Regions from separate parts of the Lysinibacillus sp. GbtcB16 genome, predicted to be linked through region 3. Evidence: riboswitches for the same ligand, from Rfam matches in the RefSeq annotation. Region 3 holds a riboswitch; each other region holds the start of a gene.
The links. A riboswitch is a leader RNA that binds a small molecule or an ion and turns the genes downstream of it on or off. The one in region 3 is predicted to bind S-adenosylmethionine.

Region 1: linked by a shared signal. The riboswitch ahead of KVT27_RS18565 (O-acetylhomoserine aminocarboxypropyltransferase/cysteine synthase family protein) and the one ahead of KVT27_RS20160 (bifunctional homocysteine S-methyltransferase/methylenetetrahydrofolate reductase) in region 3 are both predicted to bind S-adenosylmethionine.
Region 2: linked by a shared signal. The riboswitch ahead of KVT27_RS10225 (Na+/H+ antiporter NhaC family protein) and the one ahead of KVT27_RS20160 (bifunctional homocysteine S-methyltransferase/methylenetetrahydrofolate reductase) in region 3 are both predicted to bind S-adenosylmethionine.
Region 4: linked by a shared signal. The riboswitch ahead of metK (methionine adenosyltransferase) and the one ahead of KVT27_RS20160 (bifunctional homocysteine S-methyltransferase/methylenetetrahydrofolate reductase) in region 3 are both predicted to bind S-adenosylmethionine.

What each region holds. Positions count from the first base shown of each region.
Region 1 is NZ_JAGXJV010000006.1:107,144-110,314, forward strand. Features, by position in the region: gene KVT27_RS18560 (glycerol-3-phosphate acyltransferase) at 162-794, opposite strand; SAM riboswitch class I at 950-1,063, shown strand; gene KVT27_RS18565 (O-acetylhomoserine aminocarboxypropyltransferase/cysteine synthase family protein) at 1,180-2,484, shown strand; gene KVT27_RS18570 (hypothetical protein) at 2,815-3,171, shown strand, end outside.
Region 2 is NZ_JAGXJV010000001.1:2,010,007-2,013,177, forward strand. Features, by position in the region: gene KVT27_RS10220 (VanZ family protein) at 1-20, shown strand, start outside; gene KVT27_RS10225 (Na+/H+ antiporter NhaC family protein) at 451-1,731, opposite strand; SAM riboswitch class I at 1,836-1,939, opposite strand; gene KVT27_RS10230 (DUF3953 domain-containing protein) at 2,059-2,292, opposite strand; gene KVT27_RS10235 (hypothetical protein) at 2,322-2,855, opposite strand; gene KVT27_RS10240 (hypothetical protein) at 2,862-3,029, opposite strand.
Region 3 is NZ_JAGXJV010000009.1:32,396-35,566, reverse strand. Features, by position in the region: gene hemG (protoporphyrinogen oxidase) at 64-1,458, shown strand; SAM riboswitch class I at 1,561-1,660, shown strand; gene KVT27_RS20160 (bifunctional homocysteine S-methyltransferase/methylenetetrahydrofolate reductase) at 1,750-3,171, shown strand, end outside.
Region 4 is NZ_JAGXJV010000002.1:36,358-39,528, reverse strand. Features, by position in the region: gene metK (methionine adenosyltransferase) at 137-1,333, opposite strand; SAM riboswitch class I at 1,617-1,735, opposite strand; gene pckA (phosphoenolpyruvate carboxykinase (ATP)) at 2,128-3,171, shown strand, end outside.

The DNA.
Region 1 (3,171 bases), on a different contig from region 3:
TATTATCCATAACATCGGTCAGTATAATGTTTTTTTAAGATAAGAATTCGTCCGTTTATTGTATAGAATGAAAAGAAGCGGAATATGTCTGTTTTACAGCTTTAATAGTAATTAAAGAGATAATTTGTGGTCATAAAATATACAAATATCTCCTAAAAATATTATTTCTTTTTCTTGAAGGCAGAAGTAACTTTAGGCTCGGTTCCATTGATTAAACGTTGAATATTTTCAATGTGCAAAATAATAGCAATAGCAAAAAGTAGAATGGCAATAATGGTCGGGCCAAGCCCAGGAATCCATAAGTAAGTAGCGGTACAAAAAACGAGGTAAAATTCTAATACCCCAACAATTAAATAGTTCGTTGCAAAAGATAAAATAACAAATAGAATAAGTGCAAATAAACCAATCTTCCAATCAACCGCAAGTAAAATTCCAATGATAGAGGCAGTCCCTTTTCCACCATTGAAGCCCATATAAAAAGGGAAATTATGCCCCAAAATAACCCCTGCAGCTATCAAGTAGGTGAGGAGCCATGTTTGTTCTGCTGTTAAATGTGTTACATCTGTTAAATAAAAATGTGCACCGACAATGGCTACGACGCCTTTGCCAATATCGATAAGAGCTACTAAAACGCCATATTTCCAGCCGAGTGAAAGCGTAGCATTAGAGGCACCAGCATTGCCATGGCCAGCTTTTTTTAAATCAACCCCGGATAAAAATTGTGCCACCTTAGAGCCGTGAATACAGCCAATCAAATAGCCAACAACTAGAAAACAGATCACGGCTTTTACCATAAAAATACTCCTTTCAAATTTTTTTCTAAAATAGTGTATGCGTTCTTACTACGTAAAAGAGCAGACAGAAGTTTCGGAAAAAATAAAATTTAGATGTTGACAGAAAAAAACTCTATGCTTATACTTTGTAACAACGATGGAAATTGAATCTCATACTCTTATCAAGAGCGGCGGAGGGATAGGCCCTATGATGCCCGGCAACCAGTAGGTGATGAACTTACTAAGGTGCTAATTCCTACAGATTCTTACTTGGATCTGGCAGATAAGGGGAGGAAAACTTGCAACCGCAACCCTCTTCTTAGCTGAAGAGGGTTTTTGTTTTCTACAGAAAAATCCTCCTCATCTCCGGTACCATCGTAAAAAAATAACCAAATGGAGGTACACAATGACAAATTTTAAACCAGAAACACTGCTGTTACATGGCGGTCAAGAGCCAGACCCTGTGACGGGTTCTAGAACTGTTCCTGTTTACCGTTCAACTGCTTTCGTTTTTAAAGACACTGCTCATGCGCAACGTCTTTTTGCCTTAGAGGAAGCGGGGAACATTTACACGCGAATTACGAATCCGACAGTGGATGTTTTTGAAAAGCGTGTGGCTTTATTAGAAGGTGGAACGGCAGCAGTAGCACTTTCATCTGGTGCAGCAGCTATTGCATTTTCTATTTTAAATCTAGCTGGGGCAGGAGATGAAATTGTAGCAGCTAGTTCTTTATATGGTGGTACGTATAATTTATTCGCGAATACATTACCAAACTATGGCATTAAAACGATTTTTGTAGATGAAACAAACCCAGAGAATTTTAAGACTGCCATTACTGATAAAACAAAAGCTGTCTTCGCAGAAGTTTACGGTAATCCAAGCTTAAAGGTTTTAGATATTGAAGCTGTAGCTAAGATTGCACATGACAACAGCTTACCATTAATTATCGACAGTACATTTGCTTCTCCTTATGGGTCTACACCAATTGACTACGGTGCAGATGTGGTAGTTCACTCAGCAACGAAATGGATAGGTGGCCATGGGACAACTCTAGGTGGTGTTGTTGTAGACGCTGGTAAGTTTGATTGGACTAGTGGGCGATTCCCAGGCTTTACAGAGCCGGATGCTTCTTACCATGGTTTACGCTATGGAATCGATACAGCTTCTGCAGCCTTTGCTACAAAGCTGCGTGTACAGTTGTTACGTGATTTTGGACCTACATTAAGTGCAGATGCAGCTTTCAATCTTTTACAAGGTTTAGAGACGCTTCATTTGCGTATCCCTAAACACAATGAAAATGCTTTAGCTGTGGCAGAATATTTACGTAACTACCCATCTGTGGAGTATGTAAATTATAATGGCCTAGAAGATTTTCCAACACATGAGTTGGCGAAAAAGTATTTAAAAAATGGCTTCGGTTCAGTGCTTACATTTGGCATTAAAGGTGGACGTGAAGCAGGACGAAAGCTTATTGATCATGTAAAGCTGTTTTCACATGTAGCAAATGTAGGGGATGCCAAGTCGCTAATTATCCATCCAGCATCTACTACACACCAACAATTATCAGCAGATGAACTAATTCAAGCTGGCGTAACCGAATCGCTCATTCGCTTATCAATCGGTTTAGAGGCAGTGGAGGACATCATTGCAGATTTAGAGCAGGCTATTACTCAGGCAACAGCAACAACTGAGCAAACAGTAGAAGCTTAATATAGAATGACAGGCGAATGTTGTAGCGTTTACGTATTTTCTCATTCGAATAGCCTCATTTGGTATACGTCAAACGTTGCTACATTAACCAATTACCTCATCCGGTAATTATCAGAACCTTTTTAAAAACAATACCGAGTAATTTTATATGTATTATTGACTTTATTAAAACCTTGTTATATACTTGGAATTAAGTTAAATGTACGGAAAAACCTCGTTGAAAAGGTAAATGTTTTCATAAGTGATCCCCCCACTTTTGAATAGATAGGAGAGTAGTTACATAGCCAGTGGCTACTCTTCAAAAAAACTGATGATAAAGGAGTGTTTAAAATGGGTAATCTCTATAGTGCGCAAAACATTGCATCTTATCTAATTTATGAACTAAATGAAGGTCATGTATTTGTTAACAATCAATCCATTCAACACATCCTTACATTAGTGGAATGTAAATGGCAGCAAATTTTCGGTCATTCAGCGTATCAGGAACAGGTTTGCACAGATGATATTGGCTATACGATTAAGGAAGTTTATGAGGCATATGAGAAGTATGGTGTGAGCCACATCCAGCTTCCAGCAACAGAATTTTATTTGAAGTATGGTACATTTCAATTAGTGGAACGTACGTATGCAATACCAAATTTTACAGAAGAAGAAATTAGTGTTGTTCAACAAGCTTTAACACAATAT
Region 2 (3,171 bases), on a different contig from region 3:
TAATTCAGGCAAGAAAGTGACAGCTCGTTCAAAATACTTAAGCAAAGCCCAGGCTCCCATTAATAGAGCAACTGGGCTCTTTTATTTTCGACTGTAAGGGGCTCCCCTTTTTGAATGAACTATCCCCCTACCCCCTAAAAAAAGTAGACTGCTTCCCTATTTTTCTACTATTATTTTTTTACCTAATACCATTAGCGTTTATTGTTTGGTTCTTATTGAAATTTATTAACTTTAAAATAAAGTAAAGCCGTTCATTTCCACTATGGGTGGGCGCTTTTCATGAGCGGGGTCCAACTGCTTCCCGCCCTTCGTTCCAATTAGGGGTAGATATTAACTGCACCACAAAAAATGCTCCCCTTAGATAAACAGATTTTATTTTTTAATCTGTCTACCTAATAGGGAGCATATCAAACTACTCGATGGCTTTTGTCTACTGTCTGAATGTAAAGTTTAGGCTTTCTTTTTTTTCGGATACCCAATGAATATCGCTATCATACCACAAATACCAATAAGAATTGGGTAGAAAGAGTACGGCAAGATACTCACTGGCGAAATTTTGGCTACACTTGCGGCTACAAGGAATTGGGCTCCGTATGGTAGAAGACCTTGGACTGTACAGGAGAAAATATCTAAAATACTTGCGGACTTTCTCGGCTCAATCTCATACTGGTCAGCAATATTTTTGGCAAGCGGCCCCGCAATTAGAATAGCAATTGTATTATTGGCCGTAGATAAATTAGTTAGACCCACAAGACCAGCTATACCAAATTCAGCACCCTTCTGCGATTTAATCCTGCTCGTTACAAGACGGAGTAAAAAGTCAATTCCCCCATTAAATTTAATAACCTCCACCATTCCAGCTATTAATATAGCCAGAAAGGCGATTTCATACATCCCTTCCATTCCTTCACCAATCTTTTGTATAAGGCTCATTATGTGATAGCTGCCATCTGCTAAGCCAACAGCACCGGCGAGAACAATCCCTAATGCAAGAACGAGGAAAACATTCATTCCAGATAACGCTAAAATAATAACTAAAACATAGGGAATAATTTTTATCCAATTATAGCTTAGATGCTCTACTTGGGCTGTCCCCCCGGATGTCATAAACCCTAAAATAATACTTGTAAGAAAAGCTGCCGGCAATACAATCCAAAAATTGACCTTAAATTTATCCTTCATTTGCGCGCCTTGTGAACGAACGGCGGTAATAGTAGTATCTGAAATAAAAGATAAATTATCACCAAACATCGAACCGCCTACAACCGCTGCCATCACTAAAGCAATAGGTAGCTCCGTAAGATCACTTATCCCAACTCCAATTGGCGCCAGCGCAACAATCGTCCCCACTGATGTGCCCATGGATAGAGAGATGAAGCAGGCAATGATGAATAGGCCTACGACAAGCAGGTTTTGCGGTATAACCGATAAAGCAAAGTTAACAGTGGAATCTACAGCCCCCATCCCCTTCGCTACCTCTGAAAATGCCCCTGCTAATAGAAAAATAATAACCATCAGCATGACATTTAAATTTCCAGCACCTTGGCAAAAAATATCAACCTTTCGGGAAAACGATTCTTTTCGATTCATGGCTAGAGCTACAGCACCCGAAATGCTGATGGCTACAATGACAGGAAAGGCATAAAAATCACCCATTATAATCCCTGAACCAATAAATAAAATCATAAAAATAACAAATGGGATTAGCGCCCATGGATTCTCTTTCTTCATTGTCTACCTCCAAAAATTAAAAATTAGCCATATTTTTTATTTTTTCACCATAAAAAAGACCTCATCTTGAAATAACAAGAAGAGGCCTTATAGTTAAAACGCTCCTCTTATCTATCAAGAACATTGCTTGCTGGATTTGGCACAGTAACTTAATAGTTCCGCTGCCGAGATTTCATCGGGCCAGTCCCTCCATCTCTCTTGATAAGAAGAAAAAATATTATATTTTTGACACAATATTAAAATACTAAAATAAAACATCCATAATTGCAACATGTTTTTAATTGTGAAAAATTTACAGCACTATCATCAAGTGCGAAATTCAACTTTTTATACGAATATGAAGCTTTGAATGGACACATAGACCGAAAATATAAATGCCCCGACTAAAAACCAACCATATAATTTTCTCTCTCTCCGAAATTCATTAATTCCTAATGTTAACATAAATAAACCTAGAAAAAGGATCATTAAAAAGTTTAACCGATAATCATGTGTCATAAATCCGTAAATGGAAAGCGTGATGCCTATTATTGATAAAATAATTTGTACTGTTTTTAACAAAACGATTCCCCCTTTTTGCTTGAACGATACTAACAGTATCTAACCTTTTTAGAATAAAAAAATTCTATGATGGGTGCGATGACAAATGCAAGCCCAACAACTAAAATCAAGGGATAATTTTTCATGTCATTTAAATTGGATACACCCTCTGATACAAATAAAATTAAACAAGCTACGATCATTAAAGCATAATAGCCAATCTTGGCACTGTGTGCTTCAATATGTTTATCTAGTTCATCTTTATCTTCTTTAATACCGTTATGGTTACCCGAATTCAGCCAATTGAATAAAAAGGATAAGGAAATAAAGCTAATTATTATAGAACCCCCATCAATTATTCCGAAACGAACCCATCTATACAGGGTAAAACTAACAAATGCACAAAAAAACACAATGACTATAAGACCGATTAATTTTTTTGATTGATTCATTTTCTTTTTATCCTCCATAGTGACCTTTAAAGCTATCACCATTTCAATATTGATAGATACAACTTTCAAAATCCAATAATACCCATTAAAACAATCATCTGTCAAATTCAGTTCACTCAGAAAATCCACCACTAGACATCAACCGATTGGTGTTTGGCTAGTAGTTTCTGCACTGACTGCAATCGTTTGGTTCGCAACGGTTGGTGGAAGTATAGTAGGTACAACTGGACATTGAGCTATTGAAAGCTTACTTCCCTTCTTCTTCGGATTTATTACCGTTTTAATCCTTTCATATTTAAATAGCATCGGTGGTAAAATAATGGGGAAAAGGCTTATGCAAATAGTTTCGTTTATTTCAGGATTACTCTTTTTGTACTTTACTTTTTATGTATTCTTGAATGGTTTTGAAAAGCAATTATAGGGGTGAAAACCATGGTTAGAAGAAGAT
Region 3 (3,171 bases):
ACGTAATTTTCAATGAAAATAAGTTTATACTGTAGACAGAACTAAAAATAGGGGCGGTTTACTATGAAAACAGTTGTTGTATTAGGTGGCGGCATTACTGGTTTATGCACAATGCATTATCTACAACGCCAAGTGAAGGAAAAAAAATTAGATGTTCAGCTAGTGCTCGTAGAAAAAAATACATATTTAGGTGGCAAACTATATTCAGCCTATGAACAAGGTTTTATTATGGAAACTGGTGCTGACTCTATCGTAGCTCGCCATAAAGGTGTAATGGAGCTAGTGCAGGAGCTAGACTTTGAAGATCATCTCGTTTACAACGAAACAGGTGTATCCTATATTTATACAAATAACGAGTTGCACGCCATTCCAGCGGATTCTACTTTCGGTATACCTATGAGTGTGGCATCACTTGAGGAAAGCACTCTTATCTCAGATCTGGCCAAACAAGAAGCTTTAAAAGATTTAACTTTACCCAATGCAGGTTTTACAAAAGAAAGCTCGATAGGGGAATTTTTAACTTATTATCTTGGCGAAGAGCTTGTGGAAAATCAAATTGCACCTGTTTTAGCAGGTGTCTATTCTGGTGATTTACACCAACTTTCTATTGCTTCTACTTTACCGTATTTAATTGACTATAAAAATGACTATGGAAGTATCATAAAAGGTTTTGATGCGAATCGTGAGCAATTTGTTAAAGCTGCTAATAAAAAATTTATTTCATTTCAAAATGGGTTATCCTCTTTAATTGAGCGATTAGAACAGACATTAACAGAGGTAGATATCATTAAAGGGGTAGCCACAAATCATGTCCAAAAAATGGGGAACCAATATTCGATTACATTAGCAAATGGTCAAAACATTGAGGCAGAATATGTTGTTCTAGCGCTACCGAATGAAGCGGTTCAAAGTATATTACAGGATGACTCCTTAACACATTATTTTGATCAGTTTACTACAGCATCAGCCATTACTATTTATCTAGGCTTTGATGTGCCTGATGCAAACTTACCAGCGGATGGAACAGGCTATATTGTATCCCATAATTCTGATGTCACTTGTAATGCAGCGACTTGGACGAGTCGCAAGTGGAAGCATACATCGAAAAACAATCAACTACTTGTTCGCCTATTCTATAAGAGTATTAATCCGGCGTATGAGCAGTTACGTAAAATGACTGACGACGAATTGGCAGCCATCGCTTTAGAAGATGTTCGGAAAAGCCTAGGAATAGATGAAAAGCCAACCGTTGTGAATGTCACAAAGTGGATTGATCAAATGCCTAAATATGACTTAGCTCACCGGGAAGCGCTGCAAGGCTTACTATTAGAGCTGAATGAAAACTATCCAAATTTATCGATTGCGGGTTGCTCTTATTTTGGAGTAGGTATTGGTGCTTGCATTCAAAATGGGAAAAAAATTGGTGAAGAGCTTGCAGAAGAACTATCCAATTTCTAAGTTTTTAAACGAAAAATTTCTTTGTTATGTGAAATAGTCTTGACTCATTCGTCTGTAAACGATATGATTCTTTTAATTATTTAAAAAATTCATACTTAATAATTCTTATCAAGAGAAGCAGAGGGACTGGCCCATTGAAGCTTCAGCAACCAACTTTTTGTCAGGTGCTAAATCCAGAAGACCGTTGAGTCGAAGATGAGAAGGAACAATAATGATGAGTCGTTAAAGCCTTCTTTTTATATAAAAGAAGGCTTTTTATTATACAGAAATAGAGGAAGAGAGGCTAGTTTTATGGGATTGCTTGAAAGGTTACAAACGCATGTATTGACGGCAGACGGTGCAATAGGCACAGTGTTGTATGGCTATGGATTGGAGTATTGTCATGAGGAAATGAATGTTCAGAGACCTGAATTAATTGAAAAGATTCATAGAGAATATATCGCAGCGGGTGCTGATATTATTCAAACGAATACGTACGGTGCCAATGCCATTAAATTAGCTCGCTATGGATTAGAATCAAGTGTTCAACAATTTAATGAAGCAGCTATTACTATTGCTAAGCGAGCAGCAGCGGATGGCGGTCAATTTGTTTTAGGAACGATTGGTGGTATTCGTGGCATTCGTAAAAGCGATGCAACATTAGATGACATATTAGCGACCGTTGATGAGCAGGCAAGTGTGTTACTTGCAGGAAATCCTGATGGTCTTTTACTCGAAACTTATTATGATTTTGAAGAATTAACAGCGACATTAAACATGCTACGCGCCAAAACTAATATACCGATAATTGCTCAAGTATCTATGCATGAGCCTGGTGTTTTACAAAATGGTATGTCTTTAAATAATGCGCTACATGAATTAGAGACTCTTGGTGCAGATATTGTTGGTGTCAATTGCCGTCTTGGTCCATATCATACGATTCAAGCGTTTGAGGGAGTAGAACTTCCGGAAAAGGCATTTATGTCAGCCTATCCAAATGCTTCGCTATTAGATTTAGAGGACGGGCGTGTTGTTTATGAGTCGGAGGCTGATTATTTTGGTCGCGCTGCTGTTGAGCTGCGTGATCAGGGTGTTCGTTTAATTGGGGGCTGTTGTGGTACGACACCAAAGCATATTGCAGCCGCAAAGAAGTATTTAGAAGAGCTATCACCAGTTAGTGAAAAGCATGCGAAGCCTGCAAAGATTGAGATTGTTCGTGATGCTGAGCCAGCTAAATTTGAACCACTTCATGAAAAGGTAAAGCGTGAACGCTCGGTCATTGTAGAGTTGGATACACCTAGACACTTAGAAATAGATGGGTTTCTTGAAGGGGCCAAGCAACTATATGAGGCAGGTGCCGATGTAGTTATGATGGCAGACAATTCATTGGCATCCCCACGTATTAGTAATATTGCAATGGGGGCGTTATTGAAAAGCTCTAATGGCGTACGCCCCCTTACACATATTACCTGTCGAGATCGTAATTTAATTGGTCTGCAATCACATTTAATGGGGTTAAATGCCTTAGGAATTCATGATGTGCTAGCTGTTACAGGTGACCCAACCAAGGTTGGAGATTTTCCTGGTGCCACTAGCGTCTATGATGTCTCCTCGATGGAGCTGATCCAATTAATTAAACAATTAAATGAAGGGGTTTCTTTCTCAGGGAAACCATTACGGAAAAAGGCTAACTTCTCTGTGGCTGCTGCATTTAACCCAAATGTTCGTGTATTA
Region 4 (3,171 bases), on a different contig from region 3:
CCTCGCTTTCCATGACCATTGTTCAAGGATACAGGCGAGGCATTTTTGCAAAAAAACAAAAGGGGCAGAAAAGCCCCTTTTGTTCATCATACATTAGAATAATTTTCTAACGACTTCAGCACTTTAGCACAATAGTTTACAGACGTGCTTTTACGCGTAATGCGTCAGCTTTATCAGTTTGTTCCCATGGTACATTTAAATCTGTACGACCGAAGTGACCATAGGCTGCAGTTTGTTTATAAATTGGACGACGAAGATCTAGCATCTTAATAATACCTGCTGGGCGTAAATCAAATAGCTCACGAACCCATTCTACGATTTCGCTTTCCTTCACTTTTCCTGTACCAAATGTATCAACAGCAATGGAAACAGGTTGTGCAACGCCTATTGCATACGCCAGTTGTACTTCCGCGCGTTCTGCTAAACCAGCTGCTACAATATTTTTAGCTACATAACGTGCCGCATAGGCAGCTGAACGGTCAACTTTTGTGGCATCCTTACCTGAGAACGCACCGCCACCATGTCGTGCATAACCACCGTATGTATCAACAATGATCTTACGGCCCGTTAAACCAGCATCTCCTTTTGGCCCACCAATGACGAAACGGCCAGTTGGATTGATAAAGTATTTTGTGTTTGAATCTAATAATTCGCTTGGCACAACAGGAGCAATCACGAATTGTTTTAGATCAGCCTGAATTTGTTCAAGTGTTGCTTCTTCATCATGCTGTGTTGAAATAACAATTGTATCGACACGCACAGGTACGTTATTGTCATCATACTCAATTGTTACTTGTGTTTTACCATCTGGACGTAAATAAGCTAGCTCACCAGATTTACGAACTTCCGTTAAACGACGTGCCAACTTATGAGCTAAGCTAATTGGTAATGGCATTAACTCAGGTGTTTCATTACATGCATAGCCAAACATTAAGCCTTGGTCCCCTGCACCAATCGCTTCAATATCTGCATCTGTCATAGAACCTTCACGTGCTTCTAAAGCTTGGTCAACACCTTGAGCAATATCTGGAGATTGCTCACCAATTGCTACAAGTACCGCTAAGTTTTCAGCATCAAAGCCATATTTTCCACGTGTATATCCGATTTCCGCTACCGTATCACGTACAATACCTTTGATATCTACATAAGTAGAAGTAGTAATTTCTCCCGCTACTAATACTAATCCTGTTGTTACAGTTGTTTCACACGCTACACGTGCATTTGGATCTTCTGCTAAAATAGCATCTAAAATGGCATCCGAAATCTGGTCACAAATTTTATCTGGATGTCCTTCTGTTACACTTTCTGATGTAAACAGTCGACGGTTTGTCATTTAGTTTTCCTCCTATTACTCTTACAAATAGTATTTGAATACGGTACTCATTACCCATGTCAAGTCCGCTCCTAAGGATTGAACTCTCAAGCCGCTGTTGTTGTCATTTCACTTTACGTGAAAAAATAACTGCTACTTTTAACACGAGGATTTCGAAAGATCCGTCATTATAATAAGGAAAGAACTACATATACTTACCTTTACATTGATTTTTAACAATAAAAAAATCCTTTACTCACGTTACTATACATGAGGAAAGGAATAATGACTTCGCTACCTTTCACTCTTATCGTTCAAGGGATTTTCCCTTGCATCAGGTTGGCACCAACGCATGACGTGAAATAGTTCATGCAGGTTGCCGGGTTTCACAGGGCCTGACCCTCCACCAGCTCGGGATAAGAGTATCCGTTCAATTTTCATGTTACTGAAAAGGTCGAACATTGTCAAATATTTTCTTATGTATTACTGTATAGAAAGGAAGGAACAAATAATCATCATAAAACTTTTCATTCTTGGGTGATGATGTAAATAGAAGAAAATTAATCCCTACAACATACCTAGCATCTTGTGGTAACATATGTGTGGCTCAAATTTTAGACAATTTACTGTAGCATTGAATGTTTTCTACTCGAAAAACATTATTTTTTGTCAGTTTATTGAAAAGTAATAAAAACTCTAAAATAATTTCTTAATTAGTATAGATTATTTAACCAATTGTGTTATACTATTTTTGAAATTAAGAAAAAATCCCTCTAAATCAAGGGAATACTATAAAAAAGGATGGTATTTAATCGATGAATTCAGTAGAAATTGCAAACGAACTGAAGGAATTATTAAGCGGCGGTAACATTAACGTTCAACTTTCAGTACCACAATTAGCAGAAAAAGCTACTTCTCGTGGTGAGGCAATGTTAACAGTAGATGGCGCAGTTCGTGCAGAAACTGGCAAATACACTGGTCGTTCACCTAAAGATAAATATACAGTAGAAGAAGAAAGCACAAAAGATCAAATTGACTGGGGTAAGGTCAATCAACCAATTTCCTCTGAAGTGTTCGATAACCTGTATGTAAAAGTAATAAAATATTTAAAAGAACAAGATGAATTATTTGTATTCAAAGGCTTTGCTGGTGCTGACAAAGATTCACAATTAAGCATCCAAGTTATTAATGAATACGCTTGGCACAACCTTTTCGCTCATCAATTATTTATCCGTCCAACTAAAGACGAATTAGCTTCGCATGTTGCAGACTTCACTGTCATCTCAGCTCCTAACTTTAAAGCAGATCCTGCGGTTGACGGTACTGCTTCTGAAACATTCATCATTGTATCACTTGAAAAGAAAATTATCTTAATTGGTGGTACTGAATATGCTGGTGAAATGAAAAAATCTATCTTCGGTATTATGAATTACTTACTACCACAACAAGGTATCCTTTCTATGCACTGTTCAGCAAACGTTGGTGAAGCTGGCGATGTAGCATTATTCTTCGGTCTATCTGGTACTGGTAAAACAACATTATCCGCTGATCCAGACCGTAAGCTTATCGGTGACGATGAACACGGCTGGTCTGATAATGGTGTATTCAATATTGAGGGTGGTTGCTATGCAAAAACGATCAACCTTTCTGCTGAGAAAGAACCAGAAATCTACAATGCAATCCGCTTCGGCTCTGTTTTAGAAAACGTAGCTGTTGATCCAGAAACTCGTATTTGTGATTATGATGATGGTTCATTAACAGAAAATACACGTGTAGCTTATCCGATTCAATACATCGAAAACATTGTTGATCCTTCTGTAGCAGGTCATCCAAAAACAATCATCTTCCTAACAGCTGAT